Linked DNA regions of Funiculus sociatus GB2-C1. The protein of the gene in region 2 interacts with the protein of the main gene of each other region in a pairwise test. Links are inferred from orthologs where the notes say so. Each region holds a gene or a part of one and is shown on either strand. Other genes may lie near its edges. The genes, in order: rlmB and tsaE.

Region 1 (11,749 bases), on a different replicon or contig from region 2:
GGTGTACATCGATAGAAGATTGTCGGCGTTTGGTGTGCGGAAGCCGTACTTTACTCCATCGTACCGAGCGAGATTAGCGGATGCTTCAGAAGGAGCAATAACGTAATAGGTGGGCAAACCGTAGCGGAAGCGGGGACAGGAAATTTCTTGAATTTCCGCTCCCAAATTTTGCAGTTGCTCAATAGCTTTGGTAACAGCTTGCCACACAGTTGAGTCTAAACCTTCGCCAAAGGTTTCTTTAATAAAACCAACTCGCAACTGACCTCTCGGTTTGAAGTTTGGCCTGAGAGCTTTGGCGTAGTCTGGGATTTCGACTTTGAGACTGGTAGAGTCTTTGGGATCGTAACCTGCGATCGCTCTCAATAAAATTGCTGTATCTTCTACTGTGCGTCCAAACGGGCCAACCTGATCCAAAGAAGAAGCAAAAGCCACCAATCCATAACGGGAAACTAACCCATAAGTAGGTTTCATCCCGACAACGCCACAGAAAGAGGCTGGTTGACGGATAGAGCCACCTGTATCAGAACCGATAGCTACAACACACTCTTTTGCCGCCACCGCCGCTGCTGAACCGCCAGAAGACCCTCCCGGCACGCGATCCAAATCCCAAGGGTTAGCAGTGACTTGATAGGCTGAGTTTTCCGTAGAACTACCCATCGCAAACTCGTCGAGATTGGTTTTTCCCACCATGACTGCACCAGCGTCAGCCAGTTTTTGCGTCACCGTTGACTCGTAAGGGGGGACAAAATTTTCCAACATCTTCGAGGCGCAGGTAGTAGGAATTCCATGCGTACACATATTGTCCTTAATGCCAATAGGAATCCCCGCCAGCAGCCCAATTTCTTCCCCGGCGGCGATTTTGGCATCCACTGCACGAGCCTGTTGCAATGCTCTATCTGCTGTTACGCACAAAAAACTATGCAATTTCGGCTCTAGCGCCTGAATACGGTCTAAAGCTTCTTGGGTAATTTCTACAGCTGAGCGTTCTTTGCGAATGAGTTGTTTATGCAACTCGCGGATGGATGCCATGCCATGACCTCGTTTCGATTCACCGTCTAGATTTTTAGTATAGGTTACGCCAAAGACGCGATCGCTTTCTTGTCGCTATGATTCCCTACTGAGACAGGCGAAATGCTTGTGCCGTGCGGATTTTACAGTTGATTAGGCGTAAATATTGAACCCATCCCTGCTTTCCTGCTTCCGGGGAGGGTTTGGGGGTGAGATTGCGGAAAATTATGGGAATTAAGCGGCGATCGCGCTTGGTATCAGTATTTTTCTTGGGAAGCGATCGCGTCCTTCTCATTGTTCCGCCACCCCGCAAGTCGAGCATACTGGATCGTGTTAGCAACATCAGCCAGGTAATTTATGCGTCGAGTTCAACTTTGGGCGATCGCCCCCACTTTCTTCCTAATGGCGGCTAAGAAAGCATTGAAACTAGCAATGTTGTTATTGTGTCTAGCATTGTTCGGCTGGTCAACGCCAGCGCAAGCAGCTACCCAAACCAGTCCGCGATTGGAAGAGCAAGTTTTAGAGATTATTCGCAAGCACCCAGAAGTAATTCTGGAATCTGTTCAGGCATACCAGCAGCAGCAACAACAGCAGGTTCAGCAAGCACAGCAAGCTTTTTTGCAAGATTTAAAAACTAATACTAAAGCGGTGATTGGAGAATCTCCCACCACAGGGGCAATTGATTCCAAGGTTGTGCTGATTGAGTTCTCAGATTTTCAATGTCCCTATTGTGCCGAAGCTCATAAAACACTGAAGCAATTAATAGAAAAGCATCCAGGCGAAATCGCTTTAGTGTACAAGCATTTTCCCCTTACTCCAATTCATCCTGAAGCCATGTTAGCGGCTAAAGCTGCTTGGGCTGCAACTCAGCAGGGCAAATTCTGGGAGTACGAAGACGCACTATTTACTCAACAAGACAAATTAGGTGAGGATTTGTATCGAGATATTGCCCAAAAGTTGAATCTTGATTTGGAGAAGTTTGAGGACGATCGCATTCTTGCCGATCCCGCCATCCAAGAAGATATTCAACTTGCTGAATCTTTAGGACTCTCTGGCACACCCTTCTTTGTGATAAATGGCGAAACTTTTTCAGGTGCGGTGCAGCTATCAGATATCGAGAACGTATTAGCTAGTGTAAACAAATCTTGAAGTAATTTAGGCATTTGATTCGATTTTGAGCGATTGCTTGTATATTGCGATCGCTCACAAACTGAATCTGAGATTGCAGAAGTTTGAGCGCGATCGCCTCCGGCTACAATGAACAAGAGACTTTTACAGAAGTAGCAGCTAAAAAGAATGTGGTAGAAAGATAAATTTAGTGTTGGATAAATTCTAAATTTTAGACTAACGTTTATTTTTATTAAATTCGGAAACTTTAGGAAGCTTCTGTCAATCTATTTGATATAGACAGCGTTATTTCTCTTGTCAGGAAATTGTAAGGTGATTTATGCGTCGGATTCTATTTATGGCATTTGCCCCTATCACTGTACTGGCGACCTTCTTTCATTCAGTTTTTCCCTCTAGCCCATCTCTGGCAGGCGTTCCAGCATCCACTCAAGGAGGATCTACTTTGTTGGCACAAGCGAGTTACCTTTCGCCTTTGGAACAAGCTGTTATTGTGGAAATGAACAAGGCGCGGACAAATCCCGCCGCTTATGCTGCTGTGTTGGAAAAGTACAAAAAGAGCTTTGTTGATAGCAAGCGAGTTAAATTGCCTGGTAACGTCTATTTGCAGACGCAGGAAGGCGTGAGGGCGGTTGATGAGGCGATCGCATTCTTGAAATCAGCCAAACCTGTGTCAGCTTTGAGTGCATCCAAAGGGATGTCTTTGGGTGCAAAGGATCTCGTCAAAGACCAAGGCCCAAAGGGTGCGACAGGACACACGGGAAGCGATCGCAGTACCCCCTTTACTCGCATCAACCGCTATGGTTCTTGGCAAACCACCGCCGGGGAAAATATCAGCTACGGTTCCAGCACAGCCCAAGATATTGTGATGCAATTAATTATTGATGATGGAGTAAGCGATCGCGGTCACAGAAAAAATATCTTTAACTCCGCTTTTAAGGTAGCTGGGGTGGGCTTCGGTTCTCATGCTAAATACAGAAATATGTGCGTGATTACATACGCTGGAGGATATAAAGACAAATAGTTCAAATGGTAATTGAGAAAGGCAAAAGGCTCTCATGCAAAATGAAAAAGTGAAGAATTATTGTGCCTTTTACCTTTTACATGAGAACCTTATTTATGCCTTACACTTCTTCCCCAGCTCATCACCTCAGCGTCCGCGTCCAAGGACAGGGGTTTCCCATTCTGTGCTTGCACGGTCATCCCGGTAATGGTCGCAGTATGTCTATCTTTACTAACCACCTCGAAAATCGTTTCAAAACTATCGCCCCAGACCTCCGGGGATATGGCAGTAGTCGCTTCAATGGGGATTTTACTATGGGCGACCATTTGATTGACCTAGAGGCGCTTCTAGACCGCTTACAGATCGAACGCTGTTTGATACTAGGATGGTCGTTGGGGGGAATATTGGCGATGGAGTTGGCGCTGGGGCTAAAAGAGCGAGTTAGCGGTCTAATTTTAATTGGGACAGCAGCCCGTCCCCGTGGCAGTCATCCGCCGATTAGTTGGCAGGATAATTTTTACACGGGGCTGGCTTCGATTTTGAATCGCATACAGCCTGGGTGGGAGTGGAATATTGAGACGTTTGGGAAGCGATCGCTCTACCGCTATCTAATCCAGCAACACACGCCGAGTACCTACAATTACCTGGCATTAGAGGCAATGTCAGCTTATTTACAAACCTCGGCTGCTGCCAATCGCGCCCTCAACACAGCCCTGAGAACTGGGTATAACCGACTGGCAGACCTAGAGCAGATTCCTTGTCCGAGTTTGATGCTGGCTGGTGAATGCGATCGCCACATCACCCCGGTTTCGAGCTTAGAAACTGCTCGCCACCTCAAGGATTGTGAATGGCATTGCTATCCCAACACCGCTCATTTATTCCCGTGGGAGATTCCCGATTTGGTCAACAGAGACATTGATAACTGGCTCGACACCCACCCCCAGGTAGTAATGCCCGCCTGAGTTTAATCCAAATCTGGGGTTGCTACCCACTTCTAAAGCTCGCTACCTAGCGGGCTTTGTTTATCTAATCCCATTCGGTGTGAGGGTTAATTGAGACGAAGCAAACACTAAGAAAGCTGACCGCTAAAAGTAGGTGTTCTTTTGCGGTCAAAACGCTCCCCCGAATCGTCGTAAATGGTTAGCTTCTCTGGCTTACAGCGCTTCACTACCACCTTAATACCGTTGGCACTTTCGTGTTCTAGGTCTTCGATGTAACCAGCCTTGGCTGCGTGGGCTTCTTGGCTGCTGATGAAAGGGCCGAAGTAGTAAGTACAGCGAGGGTTGTCAGTGACAATCTCAACCCACCAAGCCCGTCCAAAGAAGTGGAGAATGCTAATCAAGAATTCCTTCATGGTCTTTGCCTGTTTTAAGGGATGCGATGCAATTTTCTAAATTTGCTATTGTTTACACTTTGTTATACTCTGACATGATTCTTTTTTGAAGAGTCTTGTAACAGATTATCAAAGGTAGATTTTATTCGACCAGCGTTGACGGTAAATTTCGTAAAGAGCCATTGCCGCTGCCACTGAAGCATTCAAGCTAGGAGTCTGTCCCTGTAAGGGAATGGAAACCAGGAAATCACAGCAGCGTTGTGTCAGCAAACTCAGACCTTCACCCTCAGAACCAACTACTAATACTACTGGCCCAGTGAATTGAGTTGTGTGTACCATTTGACTACCTTCAGCAGCAGTGCCGTAAATCCAAAAGCCAGCTGCTTTTAATTCTTCCAAGGCGCGAGACAGGTTGACGACTCTGGCCACTGAAAAACTTTCTAAAGCTCCAGCTGACACTTTCATCACAGCTGATGTGATACCTACTGCCCGTCGTTGAGGGATCACTAATCCCTGCGCTCCCAAGGCTTCTGCTGTGCGAATAATTGCTCCCAGGTTATGGGGATCGGTAATGCCATCGGCTACTAACAAAACTGGCTGTTCTGAGACGGATTTGGCATTGGCGATTAAGTCGCCCAATTCAGTGTAAGTATAGGGAGCGACTTGAGCCGCTACTCCTTGGTGATTGGCTTGGTTGGTGATTTGATCTAAGCGTCTCGGTTCTACTTCGTCAATTACGGCTCCCCTTTCTTTGGCTTGCAATAGCAAGGTATGAAAGCGAGGATCGTAGCGCAGGTTGGGAAGTATCCAAATTCGGTTAAGCTGGCGCTGGTTTTCTAGAGCTGTGAGGACGGGATGCCGACCATAAATCATGTCTGTTTCTTCCTCTGGGGGCGAAGAAACAGCGCGATCGCGTAGGGAAGCGGCTGGGTTAGCAGCATCACTTGAGTATCTCCCTCTTGGCGGCTTTTCGCGCCCCGTTCTCACGAACTTCCCTCGCTCAGATTTACCTGGGATTGGTGAATGGCGCTCGGAAATTTGGGGTTGGGAATTTCGCTTAATGCCCCGTTCCTTGTGAGTTCCTTCCCTCTTGCTAGGTTCTTTTCCCCAGCCCCCAGTTTCTTCTTTAGAAGGGCGTTTTTCCTTTTCTTGGCTGTGTTCGCGTCGGCTGGGGGGAAGGGGTTTTTCCCCATCGCGCCGCTGGCGAATCGGTTTTACTTGCTCGTGTTTGCCCACAGAACTGCTGTCTATCTCATCCGATTGCTGTTCTTCATCGCGAGAGGGACGTGCGGGGCGAATACGTTGCTCTCCAACACGTTTTGGGAATACGCGCTGGGATAGGATCGGCTTTCCTCGGCTGCTACTTCTGCCTGGAGGGTGGGGGCGGCGTTTTTTATCTGGCATATTGTTAAGAATTTTTGTCTTCTGAAATCGAGTTTAGTTGTAAGTGTTCTAGCAGCTGGGTCAAGCGTTGGGGATCTGTCAGGTAAAGATAGCCCATCAACGTCTCTAAGCTGGTAGCTTGTTGATAAATTTCTGGATCGAGGCGTTTGCGTCGTCCTGCGGCATTGCGCCCGCGCCGCAAAATTTCTAATTCTGTGTCGGTAAGGTGCGGTTGGAGTTCTTGTAGTGCTTTTGCCTGACTTTCTGCTCTCACCTGCCCTACTACCATGTCGTGGTAGGCTTGCGATCGCTTTGGCGGCAGCAGATAAAGGCTGCGGATATATAGTTCATACACCGCGTCCCCCAAATAAGCTAAAGACGCTGGAGAAAGCTGTTGGATTTGAGCTTTTCGATCTACAGCCCATCTTGGGTTAAACCACATTTCGGTTTTGCCCAGTGGCGAGTTAGTCGCCAGGTTATCTAAACGCCCTTCCTCCTCCTGAGTCACCTTGCCCTCTAAATTTTAGCTTTGCACTGAAAATCCCAGTGATGCCAGTGCTAGAAATTGGTAAGGGCGGGTTGTCAGCCCCGCCCCACCTATCGATTTATCATTCAGCTCAAGGCTGCTTGATCTTCTCCAATGCTGCTTCAACTGAAGGCTGCAACGAGAGAAACTGTTCTAAGCGAACCAGTTTAACGGTTTGAGTCACGCGAGCATTGGTGACAATTTGCAAAGAACCATCAACGCTTTGAGCCTTTTTCACCAGCTGCACTAAAGCGCCTAAGCCAGAGCTGTCTACAAAGTCGATGTTAGAAAGATCCAGAATAACGTGGCTGGGACCTTCCTCAATATACTTGCTGACCACCTTCCGGAACGTGGGTTCCGAGAAAGCATCTAACAAACCCGTGAGGCGGTATAGCTGGTAATTGTCCCTAACTTCGCGAGTGCCTCTTAAGCTTACGGTTAGGGTTAGTGGCTCAGGAATAACACCCTCCTACCTTGGATTGTCCTTAGTCGAGGCTCCATTATAGAACACACAGCTGCTAATTGCTATTGATTAATTTTGGCGATGCGATCGCATTTGCTCAACAAACTGCTCAAACAGATAGTCGGCATCGTGGGGGCCGGGGCTGGCTTCTGGGTGGTACTGTACGGAGAAGAAGGGCAGGGATTTGTGCCGTAAACCAGCTACAGTGCGATCGTTCAGGTTCAGATGGGTTATTTCCACATCTGAGCTTAAGGAATCTGCATCAATGGCAAAGCCGTGATTCTGGCTGGTAATCTCCACCCGCTGTTTTAAACCTGCTGGTTGATTTAAGCCGCGATGACCAAATTTGAGCTTGAAGGTGTCAGCACCCATTGAAAGACCGAGAATTTGGTGTCCCATGCAGATGCCAAAGACGGGTTTCTGGCTTTCTAGCAAGGCTTTGGTGGTTTCGATGCCTTCGGTGACGGCTGCTGGATCGCCTGGGCCATTGGAGAGAAAAATCCCATCCGGGTTGTGTTTGAGAATTTCTTCCGGCGGTGTATTGGCTGGTACAACGATGACGCGGCAACCGTAAGCAGCTAAACGCCGCAGGATGTTGCGTTTGATGCCAAAATCAATGGCGACAACGGTGAGGGGTTCGCCGTCGTTTGACTCAACGCCGGGACTGAATTCCCAACTCGACTCGGTGGGAGCAGACCATTCGTAGACGGTTTGTGTGCTGACTTCCTGAACTAGATTTAATCCTGCCATGCTGGGAGCTTCTTGTACTTTTTTCAGCAATTCGGCAGGATCGAGGATTTCGGTGGAAATAGCGCCGTTCATGGCCCCAGCAGAGCGCAGTCTGCGGGTGAGCGATCGCGTATCGATGCCATAAATGCCGGGAATGTTGTGTTGTTTCAGGTAGTCGGGCAAGGATTGGGTAGATCGCCAGTTGCTGGGACGTGAGGAGATGTTACGCGCGATCGCGCCTCTGACTTGAGGACGATTCGATTCTTCATCTTCCAGGTTGACACCAGTGTTGCCTAATTCTGGATAGGTGAATGTAACTATCTGACCGCAGTAGCTGGGGTCAGTCAAAACTTCCTGGTAGCCAGTTATACCAGTGTTAAACACCACTTCGCCAATGGCTGTTCCTGAAGCACCAAAAGACCAACCTTTGTAGGACGTGCCATCAGCAAGTACGAGCAAGGCACTTTGAGCAGAAGAAGGACGCATAAGGTAATGCTGAGTTTTTGGTTGTTAGTTGCTAGTGGTAAGTTATCATCTCACACCCAGCTAGGGTAGAAGTGTGTATTAGGATGCGATCGCATCTACGTTCATCTGCTGTTATCTGGTAGCGAGATGACCAAGTTTCGAGGAAGGCGATCGCATCTCACGAATAAGCTTCAGCCCTGAGATTGACAAACTTGACCTCATTAGTTCTCATCTCCCAGTTTCTTTTTGAATCAGTCTATTGAATAGAGAAGATTATCGGATTGCTCTTTACTCGGCTATATAGTAATCCTCGGCATTGTGAGCCAGCCCTTCAGATACCCGACTTTAACAAGTCCGGTATCTCACCTTCACGAATCATTTATGACTGCTATATTTCCTAATAAAATAGTAAAGCTCGTCCAACCTTCACCACTTTCTACTCTAATTTCTCCCCCCAATTGCTCAACCAACTTTTTCACCAAGGTTAAGCCTAATCCAGTTCCACCTTGTTTACAAGGGTCTGCATTGGGAACTCGATAAAATTTATCAAAAATATGGGGTATTTCAGCAGTTGGAATCTCTGCTTGATTGCTGACCTCAAAGCTGGTTGTTGATGCAGTAGGTTCCGGGTTATATAAATCGATATCCTGTTTGATGCTAAAGCGAATTTCCCCATTAGATGGGGTGTATTTGCAGGCATTGTTAAGGAGTTCCGCTAAAAGCCGCCCCAAACTATCTGGACTTGACATAATTGGCAGAATGTCAGGCGGTAAATCGACGTTAAAGACTTGTTGACGCTCTTGAATTCGTGATAAAAACGGTTTGATAATGCTAGGTATGAAATCTTGTACAACTATCGACTCGACAAATACAGGATAACGATTAGCTTCCAGGCGTTGCAAATCCAGCAAGTCGTTGATCAAGTTAGCTTCTCTAGTACACTCAGCTTCTAAAATATCTAGATACTGTTTATGGCGTTCTGGAGTAGGAGCTAGCTTCAGCATACGAATCGCTAGCTTTATATTAGAAATAGGAGTACGAAGTTCGTGGGATACGGTACTCAAAAAGTCATCTTTAAGCTGATGTAGACTCTTTAGCTCTTCTACTTGGGCTTGAGCAGCTTGGTAAAGTCGAGCCTGACGAATAGCGATCGCGCATTGATTTGCAACTTGCTGTAATAACCGAATTTCTAGTTCACTGTAGTTATAATTCGGTCGTTGGAATAACCATATATCAGCTAGGATACCCTGGTCATCAAAAACAGGACACGCAAGAATCGCTGCATGAGGGCGACCAAACTTTGGGGCTAATTGACAAAACTGTGAACATTGCCCTTGTAACAGAGATTGATGAATTCCAGATAACTCATCTAATTCAATCCTAGAACCTTGAGTAGAAGGCCAATGAGGTTGGGCATATTCATAATTGATAACTAACGTTTTTTGCTCTATATCATACAGGGCAGCAGCACAACATTCAGCAGCAAGTACAGAGGCTAACTCTTGGACAACATTTTGCAAAATCTGTGCTTCGTCTAAGTTGTCACGAACTCTGTCTGTAATCCGTTTCAATGTTGCTTCAAAGTCGAAGGATTGTTTTAGCTGAAGTGTCCGTTCTTGTAGTTCCGCTGTTCGCTGTTCAACCCGAAGCTCTAGCTCCTCATTTGCCTTTTCAAGCGCAGTAAAAGATGTTTGCAGTTGAGTTGCCATTTGGTTGTAAGCTTGGGCTAAAACTTCTAGTTCGTTAATGCCCTCTACTTTAACAGTTTGGTCTAACTTCCCATTGGCAATTTCCTGAGAGACAGAGATTAAATGGGCAATCGGTCGGGTAATGTATTGAGAGGTCAACACTCCCATAACTGTAGCGAATATCAATGCTGCTAAACATAGCAAAATCGTGGTTCGTGTGTTGGCTTCAATGTGTTCCATGAAGTCAGCTTCGGGAACCACTACGACGATTACCCACTCCAGCCCGTAGCTATCAGTAAATGGTGTCACCTGTGCGAATTGCTGCTTACCTTCAATTTCAAAGTCAAGCTGCTGGCTATGGCGAATATTATTGAAGTTACCAAAGCGTTCCTTTAAATTCTGGGCTGTTAGACGAGTCACAGGATTTCTGCTAGCGATCGCTGCCAATCTTTCCTGTTTCTGTTTTCCTCCCTCTTGATTTAAAACAAAAGGCGGCTCAGCCGTTGAGCTTGCTACCAAGTTTCCAGAACGTTCGACAATAAACATTTGTCCAGTGCGACCGATCTTTAAGCCATCCAGAAAATCTCCCAGTTGTGAGAGAGACACTGTTGCATTGGTAACGCCAAGTAAAGTACCTGCCTCGTTATAAAAAGGCCGGGTTGCACTGATTGCTAACCCTAATGATGAGAAGTATGGATAAATCTCAGTCCAGGTAGGTTTATTTCCTTTCACAGCCTTTATATACCAGGGGCGAGTGCGAGGATCAAAGGTTGTGTTAACTCGAACTAACCTGCCGCGATTGCCCTGGCTATCAGTGGTATAAGTGTGATAATTCCCACTGGTTGATTGGTCGATAACTCGGATGACTAATGAACCATCATTAAGCCGATCGACTGAATGAATTTCTCCCTGTTCACTTCCAAAGGCAATCGGATTTAGAGATTTGAATAACTGCACTTGCTGCCAGAAATGACGTTCTAGACTTAAAGAGTCCTGCAAATTCAAATTGCCAGAACGGACAGCATCGGCGTTTATTTGGGTAACAAGTTGAGGTGTCTCCATATAATCGGAGATATGTTGATGAATTCGGGCTGTAACTTCGCTTCTCAGTTGGGCTGCAACCTCATTGACTGCTTTCTGACCGTTCCTTAAAGAGAAGTATGCTGTTAGCCCCACAGCAACAGAGAGTTGAAAGATAAAGGGAACTATCAGAGCCACACGAAGTGGTACTCTTAATGAACCTTTAAGCATTAAATTCGAGAATGTTTGCAGCCGCATTAGTGCTTCTCAAGATATGCGCTCAAGAGCGAGGGAACTGAAGAATCTCTCAAGTCGGTCTAGATAGTTGAGTGTCCCTGTAGAATGCCCCACTTCTAACATAGCTTCCAAATAAGGTAAGGATACATTAAACATCTCCAAAAATTTGACTTTAGCCTAACCTTGATAAGGATTCCAGCCTAATTTTTGGAGATGTCTATTGTAGTGCTACACAAAATAGGAGTTGCCAATTACTGGCAGGGTGGATATTGCCTAGCTTATTTATTTGTAGGGCCGCTTTCCTCCAGGCTTGGTCATCTCCTCACCAGGTAACAGAAGATAAAGGCTATAAATGCGATCGCATCTTTATTTCTTTAGGTCTAGGGATTTTTTTAGATCCAATCTACTAAAGGATAGATGACAATAAAATAGTTGATGAGAATTAAATGCAGATATTGTGAAGTCTCCTCACGCCCGTGCAGCAATCATTTTGCTTTCAAGTACGCTGGCACTCGTAAGTTTTGGCTGTAGCCAAGACAATGCTGCCACTCCTCAGAGTCCATCAGCAACTCCCGTCTCGGCTTCTCCTCCTGCCAAGAAGCCTCCAACTGCTAGTGCAAAGCAGGTGTCTAAACCTGCCTCAACTAAATCTAAATCTCCGGCAAAGACACCATCTAAGCCGCAGTTATCCCCGCAAGCCTCCGCCGACGCTTATGTGCGGGCGATTGACTCTGCTGAAAGCGCCAGCAGCATCAGCCTGTCTGCTCAG
Region 2 (11,551 bases):
GAGAAAATTTGCAGCAGGTGTGGGAACGCAGCGTAGCCGCTTGGCAAATGGCGATCGCATCTTATTCTGGAGATCAGCCAAAAACTGGTTTAGTGGTGGCTCACGATGCCACTAACAAAGTTTTGCTTTGTCACATTTTAGGTTTAAAGCCAGAAAATTTCTGGAGCATTAAGCAGGGTAATGGGGCAGTCACCGTAATCGATTATCCCCAAGGCCCGGATGGTATACCAGTGCTGCAAGCGATGAATATCACAACTCACTTAGGGGGAGGTGTTCTGGATAAAACGGCTGCTGGTGCGTTGTAATTGAATCTTGCACCATTCTCAATAAGCCTCAAAACCAGCCTAAAAATAAATTTTCTGGCTAATCGCGAAAGTCTATTAAAATAGACTGAAATCTTTATCTGGTAAGCCTTTAGTCGTCTTAAGAGGAATGGTGCTTAATTGAGCCAGGAAATTTATCTCCGGCTTAAAGCTAAAGTAAGCGAAAGCTTACTGAATAAGTCTTTCAACTCTTTAAAACGGGTTACAAGCTTTGGGTCTGCCGATTTAGTTCAGGGCATAAGTCAATGCCATTCGTCTTAAGAAAACTTTCGCTATTAGCCAGAAAAATCTCTGGCGGGTTATTGCAACTGGTGCAAGATGTGGTTTGTAAACAACTGAGAAGTTCAGGACTGAGGGCTGAGAACAAACAGAATTAACAACGTCCTCAGTCCTTAGCCCTCGGTACTCATATATGAATAGTGAACTACTTCAACAAGTAAGGGTAATAGATCCTGTTTCTGGAACTGACCAGATTGCCGATGTTCTGATTGCGGATGGTTACATAAAAGCAATCGAAACTCAAATTTCTGCAAATCCCGCAGAAACATCGGTGCGGGATTGTCGTGGATTGGTGCTGGGGCCAGGACTGGTGGATTTATACAGCCACTCCGGTGAACCTGGGTTTGAAGAACGGGAAACCTTAGTAACGCTTGTTTCCGCGGGGGCGGCTGGAGGCTTTACCCGGTTGACAATTTTGCCGGACACATTGCCAGCTATCGATAACCCAGCTGGTTTAGCTTATCTTCAACAATCCACAATCCGAAATCCACAATCGAAAATTGGATTTTGGGGTGCTTTAACTTTGGGTGTGCAAGGCCAGCAAATGACAGAGTTGGCAGAACTTGCAGCGGCTGGAGTGGTGGGTTTTGCTGATGGTAAGCCGATATCGAATTTGGCGCTGCTGCGAAGAATTTTGGAATATCTTCAGCCTCTAGGAAAACCAGTGGCTTTGTGGGCTTGCGATCGCCATCTTTCTACCAATGGGGTGATGCGAGAAGGTGCGGCTTCAATTCGTTTTGGTTTGCCAGGAAATCCCGCGATCGCGGAAACATCTGCTCTGGCTGCTTTGTTGGAAGTGGTAGAATCCACTGGCACGACCGTCCACATCATGCGCGTTTCTACAGGTCGCAGCGTTAAGCTAATTCAGGATGCTAAGGCGCGGGGTTTGCCAATAACGGCGAGTACCACTTGGATGCACTTGCTGCTGAATGCTGAGGATGTGGGGAGTTATAATCCTTCTTTACGTCTGGAACCACCTCTGGGCAACCCATCTGACCAAGCAGCATTAATTGAGGGTGTGCGGAGTGGGGTACTTGATGCGATCGCTATTGACCACACTCCCTACACTTACGAAGAAAAAACCGTCGCCTTCGCCGAAGCACCAGCAGGCGCGATTGGTTTAGAGTTAGCTTTGCCGCTACTTTGGCACATCCTGGTCGAGAATGGCGACTGGAGTTCTTTAGAACTGTGGCGGGTTTTGAGTACCCGTCCCGCCCAGTGTTTACAACAAAAACCAGCTGCGATCGCAGCTGGTCAACTCGCTGAAATTATTTTATTTGACCCCCAACTAACTTGGAAAGTCGAGAGGCAAAACCTCAAATCCCTCTCACTCAACACTCCCTGGCTAGGTCAACAGTTGCAGGGTCGCGTCGTCCAAAATTGGAGTCACGGCTAATCACAGCTAATATAAATGAACAATTAGCCCTCAGGCTTCTGGCAAAAGCCTTAAATAAATTTTAGGCTTAAAACTTAAACCCGTTTTAACGGGTTGAAACATTTACCCAGTCATTAAATGACTTTAGCTATTAGCCCGAACTAAAGTTCAGGGCTGACTTTTGCCATTAGCCATTAGCCCTTTCACTTATCCGAGGAATCAACTGGAGACTGATCCACTTCTCCGGCGCGATTCAAAGGCCAGAAACGTACTATCGCCCGACCAATTATCTTGTCGCGGGGGACAAAACCCCAGTAATGGCTATCATAGCTGTTGTTGCGATTATCACCAAGTACCAAATAAGCGTTAGGTGGCACCTTCACTGGGCCATAACGGTAATTAGGCTGTTCGTCTATATATTTTTCCCGCAAGGCTTGATCGTTGACATAAACTCGTCCCCCTTTCACCTCTACCTTGTCTCCCGGTATACCAATCACCCGCTTAATGAAGGCATCGTGGAAATTTTGCTTTTCTAGGGCTTCGGTGGGATTAAATACTACAATGTCTCCCCGTTCTGGAGAGGTAAACTTGTAACTAACCTTGTCTATAATCAGACGGTCATTGATTTGTAGCGTTGGTAGCATCGATCCGGAAGGGATGTAGCGTGCTTCTGCTACAAAAGAGCGAATTCCAAAGGCTAAAATGGCGCTAAGCCCAATCGTTTTAATTCCCTCTATAAAGGGATTTTCAACTTGTTGTTGGGTTTTGCTGTCTGGTTCTTGATTCTGCACGTCAGTCATAAACGGTTAATCACTCAAAGCAAAGGGATATAACGGATTACCCATCTAATGATTTATATCAAGGAAAACAATGTTTCTACCTATATTTTGTCTAAATTTTGCCTAAATACATCCTGCCATCATTAAAAATATTTGGCTGGCGTGTTTACCGTAATTTCCTCGGCTCCAGTAAAAAAATGCCTTATTGCGCTAAAGTCTAAGCACAGCATACACTTTTCGCGCTCACTTGACGATTGCATAAACCACTGATTGCCATGCTCCTCTGTTTATCCGCAACGCTAACATTCTTCTGCCCAATGGTGAGTTTTTAATTGGGGATGTCGAAACTCGTGGCGGGGAAATTGTCCAGGTTGCGTCAGAAATCCCAAGAGATGACTCTGGTAAAGAAATAGACGGTTCGGGTCTGACTTTGTTGCCGGGAGTTCTTGATCCGCAGGTACATTTCCGGGAACCGGGGTTGGAACACAAAGAAGACTTGTTTACTGCGAGTTGCACTTGTGCCCAGGAGGGGTAACGTCATTTCTGGAGATGCCTAATACTCGCCCTCTGACAACTACGCAGGCGGCTTTGGATGACAAGCTGCGGCGGGCGCAAGAAAAGTGCTTAGTTAATTATGGCTTTTTTATTGGGGCAACGGCGGAAATTTTGCTGGATCTTTTAGAGGCGCATCCGACTCCTGGAATTACAATTTTTATGGGATCGATGCACGGTCAGTTGTTGGTAGAACAGGATACGGCGCTGGAGTCCATTTTTGCACAAGGCGATCGCTTAATTGCGGTTCACGCTGAAGATCAAGCCCGAATTAATCAACGTCGTCAGGAATTTGCCGGGATCAACAATCCGGCAATCCACTCCCAAATTCAGGATAATCAAGCTGCCCTTAATGCTACGCAACTGGCGTTAAATCTTTCTAAAAAATACCAGCGAAGGTTACATATTTTGCATATGTCTACAGCTGAGGAAGCCCAGTTACTGCGTCAGGATAAACCGAGTTGGGTGACTGCGGAAGTAACACCGCAACATTTGCTGCTAAACACTAGCGCTTATGAAAAAATTGGCACACTGGCGCAGGTGAATCCGCCTTTGCGATCGCTTCATGACAACGAAGTTCTCTGGCAAGCTCTTCTCAATGGTGTAATTGATTTTATCGCTACCGATCATGCTTTCCAGACTTTGGAAGAAAAAGCCCAAGTCTACCCCAATACTCCTTCGAGAATGCCTGGTGTTGAAACATCTCTACCGCTGATGTTAACTTCTGCTATGCAGGGACGTTGTAGTGTTGTCCAAGTTTCTAACTGGATGTCTGCGGCTGTAGCCCAAGCTTATAATATTCCCAAAAAAAAAGGCGCGATCTCTCCTGGTTATGATGCCGATTTAATCTTTGTTGATTTGAACAGTTACCGTCCTGTTTTGCTCGAGGAATTACTTACCAAATGTGGTTGGAACCCCTTGTAAGGGTGGAACCTCACTGCCTGGACTGGTGTGACTATTGTCGGCGGTCAGGTTGTTTACGACCGAGGAAAACTTAATACAGAAGTCCGCGGTCAAGCTTTATGTTTTTGCTAATTTCTAACTTTTAAATTAGTCAATCTTTTTCGCAGAAACGGCTTGACAAACTCTTGTAATTATAGTTAAATAATAATCCAACAAGAGTTGACACGGTAGGCATCATGCCTACCGTGTAATTTTTTAAAAGGCAAGATGTAAACGCAAAGGTAGGCAAAGTTCTTTGCGTTTACCTTTGCTACCTAGAGCGTTTAAATCTTTAATGACCCCAAATTAAATGCACCTGCTGGGACAAGTTCAGCTTGACGACCATTATCAGCTGAATAAGTTAAGTGGATGCTCAAGAAGTTTAACGGTTTATACTGCAAACGTTCCGCCCATTCAATGGCGACAATGCCCAAAGGGACTTCAATGCCTTCCCAGTAAGTTTCCAAGTTTAACGCTGTCACTTCGGTAGGTTCTAAGCGGTATAAATCCAGGTGATACAGAGGAATGCGTCCTTCTCGATACTCGTTAATTAAGGTGAAGGTGGGACTAACAATTGGATCGATAATGCCCAAGCCTTCACCAATGCCTTGAACGAGAGTAGTTTTGCCAGCACCCAAGTCTCCTTCTAGCAAAATCGTACTACCAGCACTTAGCGATCGCCCAAGATTTACGCCCAGCGATCGCGTAGCTGTTGCATCTAGTAGAGAAATTACTTGCAATTCCTAACTTCCAACTCCTAACTCTATCCCTTGAGCGCGACTATACCACCTCAGCAAAATCCTAGCTAGACGTTGAGGATCGTGCCTTACATAACCTGTTTCTTCATCCTCATCCATCACATTCGCCAGAACAATTCTTCGCCCCAACTCTCCTACAGCTTCTCTGTCTAAAAAAACCGGATGAGAACTTTCCTGAGCATATCGAATCAGAGTATGAGCAGAGGGAACTTTTTTATGTACCAGGACGGCGTTAAATAATTGTTGACCGCAAGCAGCGTCAATGGCGCGGATGTGGTCTGAGACAGTGTAGCTTTGGGTTTCCCCTGGCTGGGTCATAATGTTACAGACGTAAATGATCGGAACTTGTTTTTGAGCGATCGCTGCGGCAATTTCCGGTACTAACAAATTCGGGATCACGCTGGTATAAAGGCTACCAGGGCCAATGATAATATAATCGGCTTCATGAATTGCCTGTAAAGCTTTGGGCAAGGCTGGGGGATTGCTGGGAATGCAACCAATTTTTTTAATTTTACCCCCCGCTTCCGTGATGCTGGACTCTCCTTCAATCCGCCGCCCATCTTCTAATTCTGCCCAGAGACGAACATCACTCAATGTTGCTGGTAACACCCGTCCCCGCACAGCTAAAACTTGGGAACTAGCAGCGATCGCTCTCTCCAAATCTCCAGTAATATCGCTCATCGCCGTTAAGAACAAGTTACCAAAACTGTGACCTACTAAACCATCCCCAGCCTTAAAGCGGTATTGAAACAGTTCTGTTAATAACTTCTCCTGGTCTGCCAAAGCCGCTATACAGTTGCGAATATCCCCAGGAGGTAGCACCCCAATTTCCCGCCGCAGACGACCGCTAGAGCCGCCATCATCTGCCACAGTGACAATAGCCGTAATATTGGCGCTGTAGTGCTTCAATCCTCTAAGCAAAGTAGAAAGCCCCGTACCGCCGCCAATTGCGACAATTTTTGGACCTCGGTTCAGTTTACGATGAGCTAACAGCACATCAATCAGTTGTTCATCTGATGAGGGCTTCAGCACCGAGGTAATCGCTCCCATAGAGCGAGTTTGCCCCAAAAAAATCAAAAACACCCCGAAAGCGATCGCAATCGGGCCAGACACATAGTTAGGAAGGATGGTGGTAATCGTTTCCAGTAGCTCCCCAATGAACTGAATCAACCAAAAAATCGGTGTCAGCTTCACCCAAATTGCCAAACCCAAAGTGGTTAGCAGCACACCACCCGCACTAATCACCAACCAACGTTTTACCAACAATCCGGGAGCCAACCATTTAAACCAGCTATTGACTCGGTGGGGAGTTCTGGAGTTCAAACCCCACGGGATGTGCGACTCTTGTCTCAGGGTGCGTAAGGCTTGTTTAAAAATAGCGTTTGACATTGCTGATTCCTGGGGAACACGAAGGCAAGATTCGACTTTAACGAGAAAGGGCGCAAAATCACTGAAATAGGAACGCTCCCATAAATCGCTTCTACGAGTTGATTGGACTGGCACACTTGTGTCTAAGTTGCCACTTTTAAAGAGCAACAGGGAGCCTTTGCCCATCAGAATACATTTTTTGCAGCTTCTTGGGATGTGACATACGAAACTAATAAAGTTTGTCTCCAAATTTTTAACTGAGCTTATGATACGCTTGCGACGTTCAGCAGCAAAATCAGGAATTAGAGGGAGCTAATATAAACATTGCATCAGAAGTCAGCTTGAGTCGCCATTTTAGGCGGCAGCTCGCTTGGTTTATCCCGTAAACTTGGCTAAATGGAAAAGCGAATTTTAGGATTAGACCCTGGACTTGCCACATTAGGATTTGGCGTAATTCTCTGCAAACCACCTGACTGCTTAGCTGTGGCGAATCTTCCTGCTGCCAAGCGCCCAGTAAAAACCGCGCCAGAAGTAGCAACATTGCTGGATTTTGGTGTTATCCAAACCTCCGCCAAAACGGAGATGGGAGAACGACTCCGCACAATTTACGACGATTTGCACACTTTGCTGGATCAGTGGGAACCCGATTTGGTGGCGATTGAGAAATTGTTCTTCTATCGGATGGGGAACACAATTTTGGTGGCTCAAGCGCGGGGGATAATGGTGTTAGTGTTGGCCCAGCACGGTATCCCCTATGTTGAATTTACGCCAGCACAGATTAAGCAGGGGCTTACTGGCATGGGTAATGCTGATAAGTCAGAAGTGCAGCAAGCCGTAGCGCGGGAATTAAATTTAGACTATATTCCCAAGCCAGACGATGCCGCAGATGCCCTTGCGGTGGCGCTGACAGCGTGGTATGGGCAGTAGCCGCAATCTACACATCCGTACAAAGGAAACACGCTCAGCCTATTTGCGTCATCAATCTTATGGAGTCATCCCTCTTAAATTCGGCTACTTACCTTTGAGTGTCATGAAACCTGAGCGCTGGTTGTTGTGTGCTGCTTCCCTTTGTTTGCTCAATACGCCTGCCGTGAGCAGTGTTCCCGTTCCCACGATTCTTGCCCAAGCTCAAGGTGAAGAACAAACTAGCATTGATGTTTATCGCACTGTCAGTCCGGCGGTAGTCACTATCAGTACCGGGAGAGGTTCCGGTTCTGGCACTATTGTTAGTCCAGAAGGGCTGGTTTTAACTAACGATCACGTTATTCGCAGCGCCAGAGGTGGTGTGGTGAGCGTCAGTACCACTACAGGCAAGCGCTATACCGGGCAAGTAATTGCTACTGACCGACCGAATGACTTAGCGCTAGTAAGATTGAATACGAGCGATCGCTTCCCCAGTGTCAAGCTGTCCAATCCCGCAAGCATTCAAGTCGGTCAGCGCGTCTTTGCTATTGGCAGCCCCTTTGGATTGTCGGGAACGTTGACAACAGGTATCTTAAGCCGTGTTGGTCGCAATGGCGACTTACAAACGGATGCAGCACTTAATCCGGGCAATTCCGGAGGACCTTTGCTTAACTCACGGGGCGAACTCATCGGTGTCAACAAAGCCATTCTCAGTCCCGGTGGCGGAGGCAATACGGGGATTGGGTTCGCTACCAGTGCTACAGTTGCCAGAAATTTTATTCAACAAAACCGTAACCGAACCGCTCCCCCGATTACTACCGCTCAAAGTCCGTCTGTGCCTTCAACTCGTGGCTTGGGTGTGACTGTAGATACAGGGACACTGGTAGTTTTGGGGGTACAGCCAGGCTCGCCTGCTGCGAATATCGGAATCAGACCCGGAGACAGAATCATTGCTATTAATGGTCGTCGTCTTAGGGGAGTTCAAGACTTGCAAACTTTCTTAGCTCGTCGTCCAGCTTCGGCAATTCTCACGGTGGGACGGAATCGCCGTTTGGCTGATGTCCGGGTGAATTTTTGAAGTTGGGAAAAAATGTGTCTTGAACTACAGGACTTACGCAGTTAATTAGTGAATGGCTGATTCTGTCGTAGGGGCATGGCAATGCCATGCCCCTACAGTGTGTTGACGTGCGTAAGCCCTGAACTACTGTAGGGCGGGCATCTTGCCTGCTCCACACGAGCCTACCCAATAACTTCACTTCCCGCACACCGCTTGACAATATTCCCCTTTTTCATGTATTTAACACTAATTTTTCTGTATGCTATTTGACTAAGAAGCTTCCGCGAACTTAACTATCCTATTGCTTAGTGATGTAGGGACGGGTTGATAGAAATGCGCCAGCTAATCAGTCAACCATTATGAAAAACAAGTCTCGACTGCGGGGATGCTTTTCGATGTGGAAGCTTCTAACACAAACGTTTTGGTGAGATGAGGAGTGTAGCGTATGAAAACAAAGAGCCACTGGGCAATGCCTGTTACCCTGTTTGCTGTCGGATTAACCGCTGCGGGGGGCTTGAATCTCTCCGCCACTGCGGTCACTAACAGCACCACATATAGCTCTATTCAAGAATCACAACCAAATTCTATTCAGCCTCAGGGCGAGTTGCTACTAGCACAGGGACTTGTGGGACAGTGCCGCGCCGTTAATCAGCGGATTTTTGTCTACGCACAGCGTTCAACCACGAGTCAAACGATTAGAACCTTAGCTCCCAACGAAACAGTTACTCTGGCAGATAATGGTAGTGCTGGTTGGATTGCCATTAATGCGCCTGCTACGGGTTACGTACAGGCACAATACCTTAAACCCTGCACTGGAGCAAACAATCCTCCCCCTGTTCAACCTTCCAGCCTCTGTCGCGTAGTTACGTACAGAGGAAGTGAGGGTTTGGCTATTCGTAGTGGCCCCAACAAAACTGGCACCAGAGTTGGTGGAATCAGACTTGGCGATCGCGTTACTCTCGCGAAGAGTCCTCCAGACTTAACTTACGATAGCGATCGCCGTGCTTGGGTACAAATTACCGCCCCGGTTGCCGGATGGATTTCTTACGGCTATCCTAGTTCAAACTCATTGAATGTCGGTCGTTGTCCGTAGTATTTTAGCCTAAACTCATTAAGTTAAAATCACCCCATATTTTTACCAAGTTTCTTGGAAATGGGGTGATTTTTTTGACAAGATTCAATTGAGTGGCTGTTTCCTTCTATTTATAGAATGCGTTAATCACGCTTAACAACCTAATACTTTGAACCAATTGAAAATCCAAACTTGACATTACTCTACTTGACGTACTGACATTCTGTGTAGCGGGAGAGACAGTATGCAAGAAAAGGTCAACAAGTAAGAAAAAGCAGCCGTCAACCTCAAATTAATTGATAAGATTTCCCACTCAGGATGCCAAAGCTTCAGGATACCTACCATGACGCAGTGTACTATCCAGTAAGAAAAGCTCATTGATAACAGCATTTGCTCACTTGTCTCAAGCTCAGAAGCTTGAGTTGAGTCGCCATCAGATAGTAAAAAAAGTCCCGCAATACTAGCAACTAAAGAAGCGAAAAGTAAATAATCGTGCCAGTGCAGATTTGGCATTTATCTAACCCTGCTTATCTCAAATTTATGAATTGCAACTCAGTCTAAAGGATAATTTTCCGGAGATAAAGCAATAGTTACAAACTGCAACCTACGACACCTGAAAACTTAAAGTTTTGCAACAAATGCCAATTAGCGACTTAGCAACCCTCTTGTTGAGTTTCGCAAGCACCAATACTCACCCAACTACTAGAACCATCCGCCCAATGTTCCTTTTTCCAAATTGGAGCGTTGTGCTTTAGGGTATCAATCGCATATTGGCAGGCTTCAAAGGCTTCCGAACGGTGAGGACAACCCACAGCTACTAGCACGCTGATTTGACCAATTTCTAAGCGTCCGATGCGATGGTGAATTACAACCCGATTGACATCTTGCCATGTTTGGCGGATATCAGCGGCAATTTGTCTAAAGATTTGTAAAGCCATCGGCTCATAAGCTTGATACTCCAAGGCAACTACTGGTCTACCATCGGTTTGATTGCGAACCATTCCACTCATCACCACAATGGCACCGTTACCTGGGTCATCTCCTAAGGCATAAACTTCTTCCAGTGACAAGGGAGCAAAGGAGATGGCAAAGTTGTCTCCTTTGTGGTGTTGAGTGGGAGTGTTTAAAAGACTGGTGACACCATTCATCAAGTTGAAATCCTGAGCAAGGAACTGGATCTATTGTGATCGATCCAGCGCCCTAAGCCTATGAAAATATTAACAGTGAGGGGATGGCAAGATGCTGACCCACAAATTAAGATTTACCGCTGCCCATCAGGTAAAGTAGTGCCATGCGAACGGCAACGCCGCTCGTCACCTGCTGGGAGATTAAACTGAACTGGGGGTCGTCCATCAGGTCAGAACTAATTTCCACGCCACGATTAACTGGCCCTGGATGCAGCACTTTAACGTTCTGTTGGCAGAGTTTCAGGCGATCGCGTGTTATCCCATACCGTTGATGGTATTCTCGCAGACTAGGCAGCAAATGCTGAGTCATGCGTTCCTTTTGCAGCCGCAACGTCATCACAAAATCGGCATTTTGTAAAGCTGGTTCTAAATCCCAGTGGAGAAATAGCTTTCGTTGGGGATTGGGGATTGGGGATTGGGGAATTGCCTCTCCCTCAAGTCCCTGGCTACCGTAGGCAGCAAAAAGCTGGGGTAAAAGAGTGGGTGGCCCAGCTAGATGAACCTCTGCGCCTGTCGCTGTCAAACTCCAGATATTCGATCTGGCTACCCGCGAGTGGAGAATATCGCCAACAATGACAATTTTTTTGTCTTTGAGGAGTTCGAGTCGCGGGTGGCCTGGGTCTAAAAGAGTGCAGATGGTAAACAAGTCTAAGAGTGCTTGGGAAGGGTGTTCGTGCTGACCATCACCAGCATTGAGGACACCTACCCGCGATCGCAAACGATCCATTTCCAAGGCGATCGCTTGCGGCACTCCCGCCTCCCGATGGCGAATCACCATCATATCCGCACCCATTGCCAGATAGGTTTTCGCCGTATCCAGAATTGTCTCGCCCTTCGTCAAAGAAGACGTTGCTGCTGCAAAATTCAGCGTATCAGCAGAGAGGCGCTTTGCTGCCAGTTCAAAACTACTGCGAGTACGGGTAGAAGATTCAAAAAACAAATTAGCGACTACCTGA

What was found.
Region 1: the proteins of tsaE (region 2) and rlmB interact in binary tests that used the Escherichia coli proteins (3 or more experiments, as listed by UniProt). The link is inferred for Funiculus sociatus GB2-C1 from one-to-one orthologs.

Annotation. Positions count from the first base shown.
Region 1 is NZ_JAMPKJ010000019.1:60,601-72,349, reverse strand. Bases 3,543-6,450 are described here. They hold rlmB (23S rRNA (guanosine(2251)-2'-O)-methyltransferase RlmB), read right to left. Parts: upstream 5,487-6,450; coding sequence 4,599-5,486; downstream 3,543-4,598. Other genes in these bases: NDI42_RS11480 (Mini-ribonuclease 3), read right to left, coding at 5,878-6,294; NDI42_RS11490 (DUF1816 domain-containing protein), read right to left, coding at 4,206-4,490; NDI42_RS11495 (alpha/beta fold hydrolase), read left to right, coding at 3,543-4,098. Outside these bases: Asp-tRNA(Asn)/Glu-tRNA(Gln) amidotransferase subunit GatA, read right to left, coding at 1-1,029; NDI42_RS11510 (hypothetical protein), read right to left, coding at 1,115-1,351; NDI42_RS11505 (DsbA family protein), read left to right, coding at 1,366-2,157; NDI42_RS11500 (CAP domain-containing protein), read left to right, coding at 2,456-3,157; more of NDI42_RS11495, read left to right, coding at 3,253-3,542; NDI42_RS11475 (STAS domain-containing protein), read right to left, coding at 6,470-6,838; carA (glutamine-hydrolyzing carbamoyl-phosphate synthase small subunit), read right to left, coding at 6,911-8,056; NDI42_RS11465 (ATP-binding protein), read right to left, coding at 8,404-10,941; NDI42_RS11460 (retropepsin-like aspartic protease family protein), read left to right, coding at 11,438-11,749. UniProt on the Escherichia coli protein: Specifically methylates the ribose of guanosine 2251 in 23S rRNA.
Region 2 is NZ_JAMPKJ010000009.1:83,086-94,636, reverse strand. Bases 3,263-5,972 are described here. They hold tsaE (tRNA (adenosine(37)-N6)-threonylcarbamoyltransferase complex ATPase subunit type 1 TsaE), read right to left. Parts: upstream 4,991-5,972; coding sequence 4,535-4,990; downstream 3,263-4,534. Other genes in these bases: NDI42_RS06830 (gluconeogenesis factor YvcK family protein), read right to left, coding at 4,994-5,972. In the rest of the region: NDI42_RS06855 (histidine phosphatase family protein), read left to right, coding at 1-305; NDI42_RS06850 (dihydroorotase), read left to right, coding at 736-1,998; lepB (signal peptidase I), read right to left, coding at 2,181-2,777; more of NDI42_RS06830, read right to left, coding at 5,973-6,397; crossover junction endodeoxyribonuclease RuvC, read left to right, coding at 6,773-7,303; NDI42_RS06820 (S1C family serine protease), read left to right, coding at 7,407-8,357; NDI42_RS06815 (SH3 domain-containing protein), read left to right, coding at 8,782-9,429; NDI42_RS06810 (hypothetical protein), read right to left, coding at 9,607-9,921; NDI42_RS06805 (molybdenum cofactor biosynthesis protein MoaE), read right to left, coding at 10,062-10,556; NDI42_RS06800 (aspartate carbamoyltransferase catalytic subunit), read right to left, coding at 10,663-11,551. UniProt on the Escherichia coli protein: Required for the formation of a threonylcarbamoyl group on adenosine at position 37 (t(6)A37) in tRNAs that read codons beginning with adenine.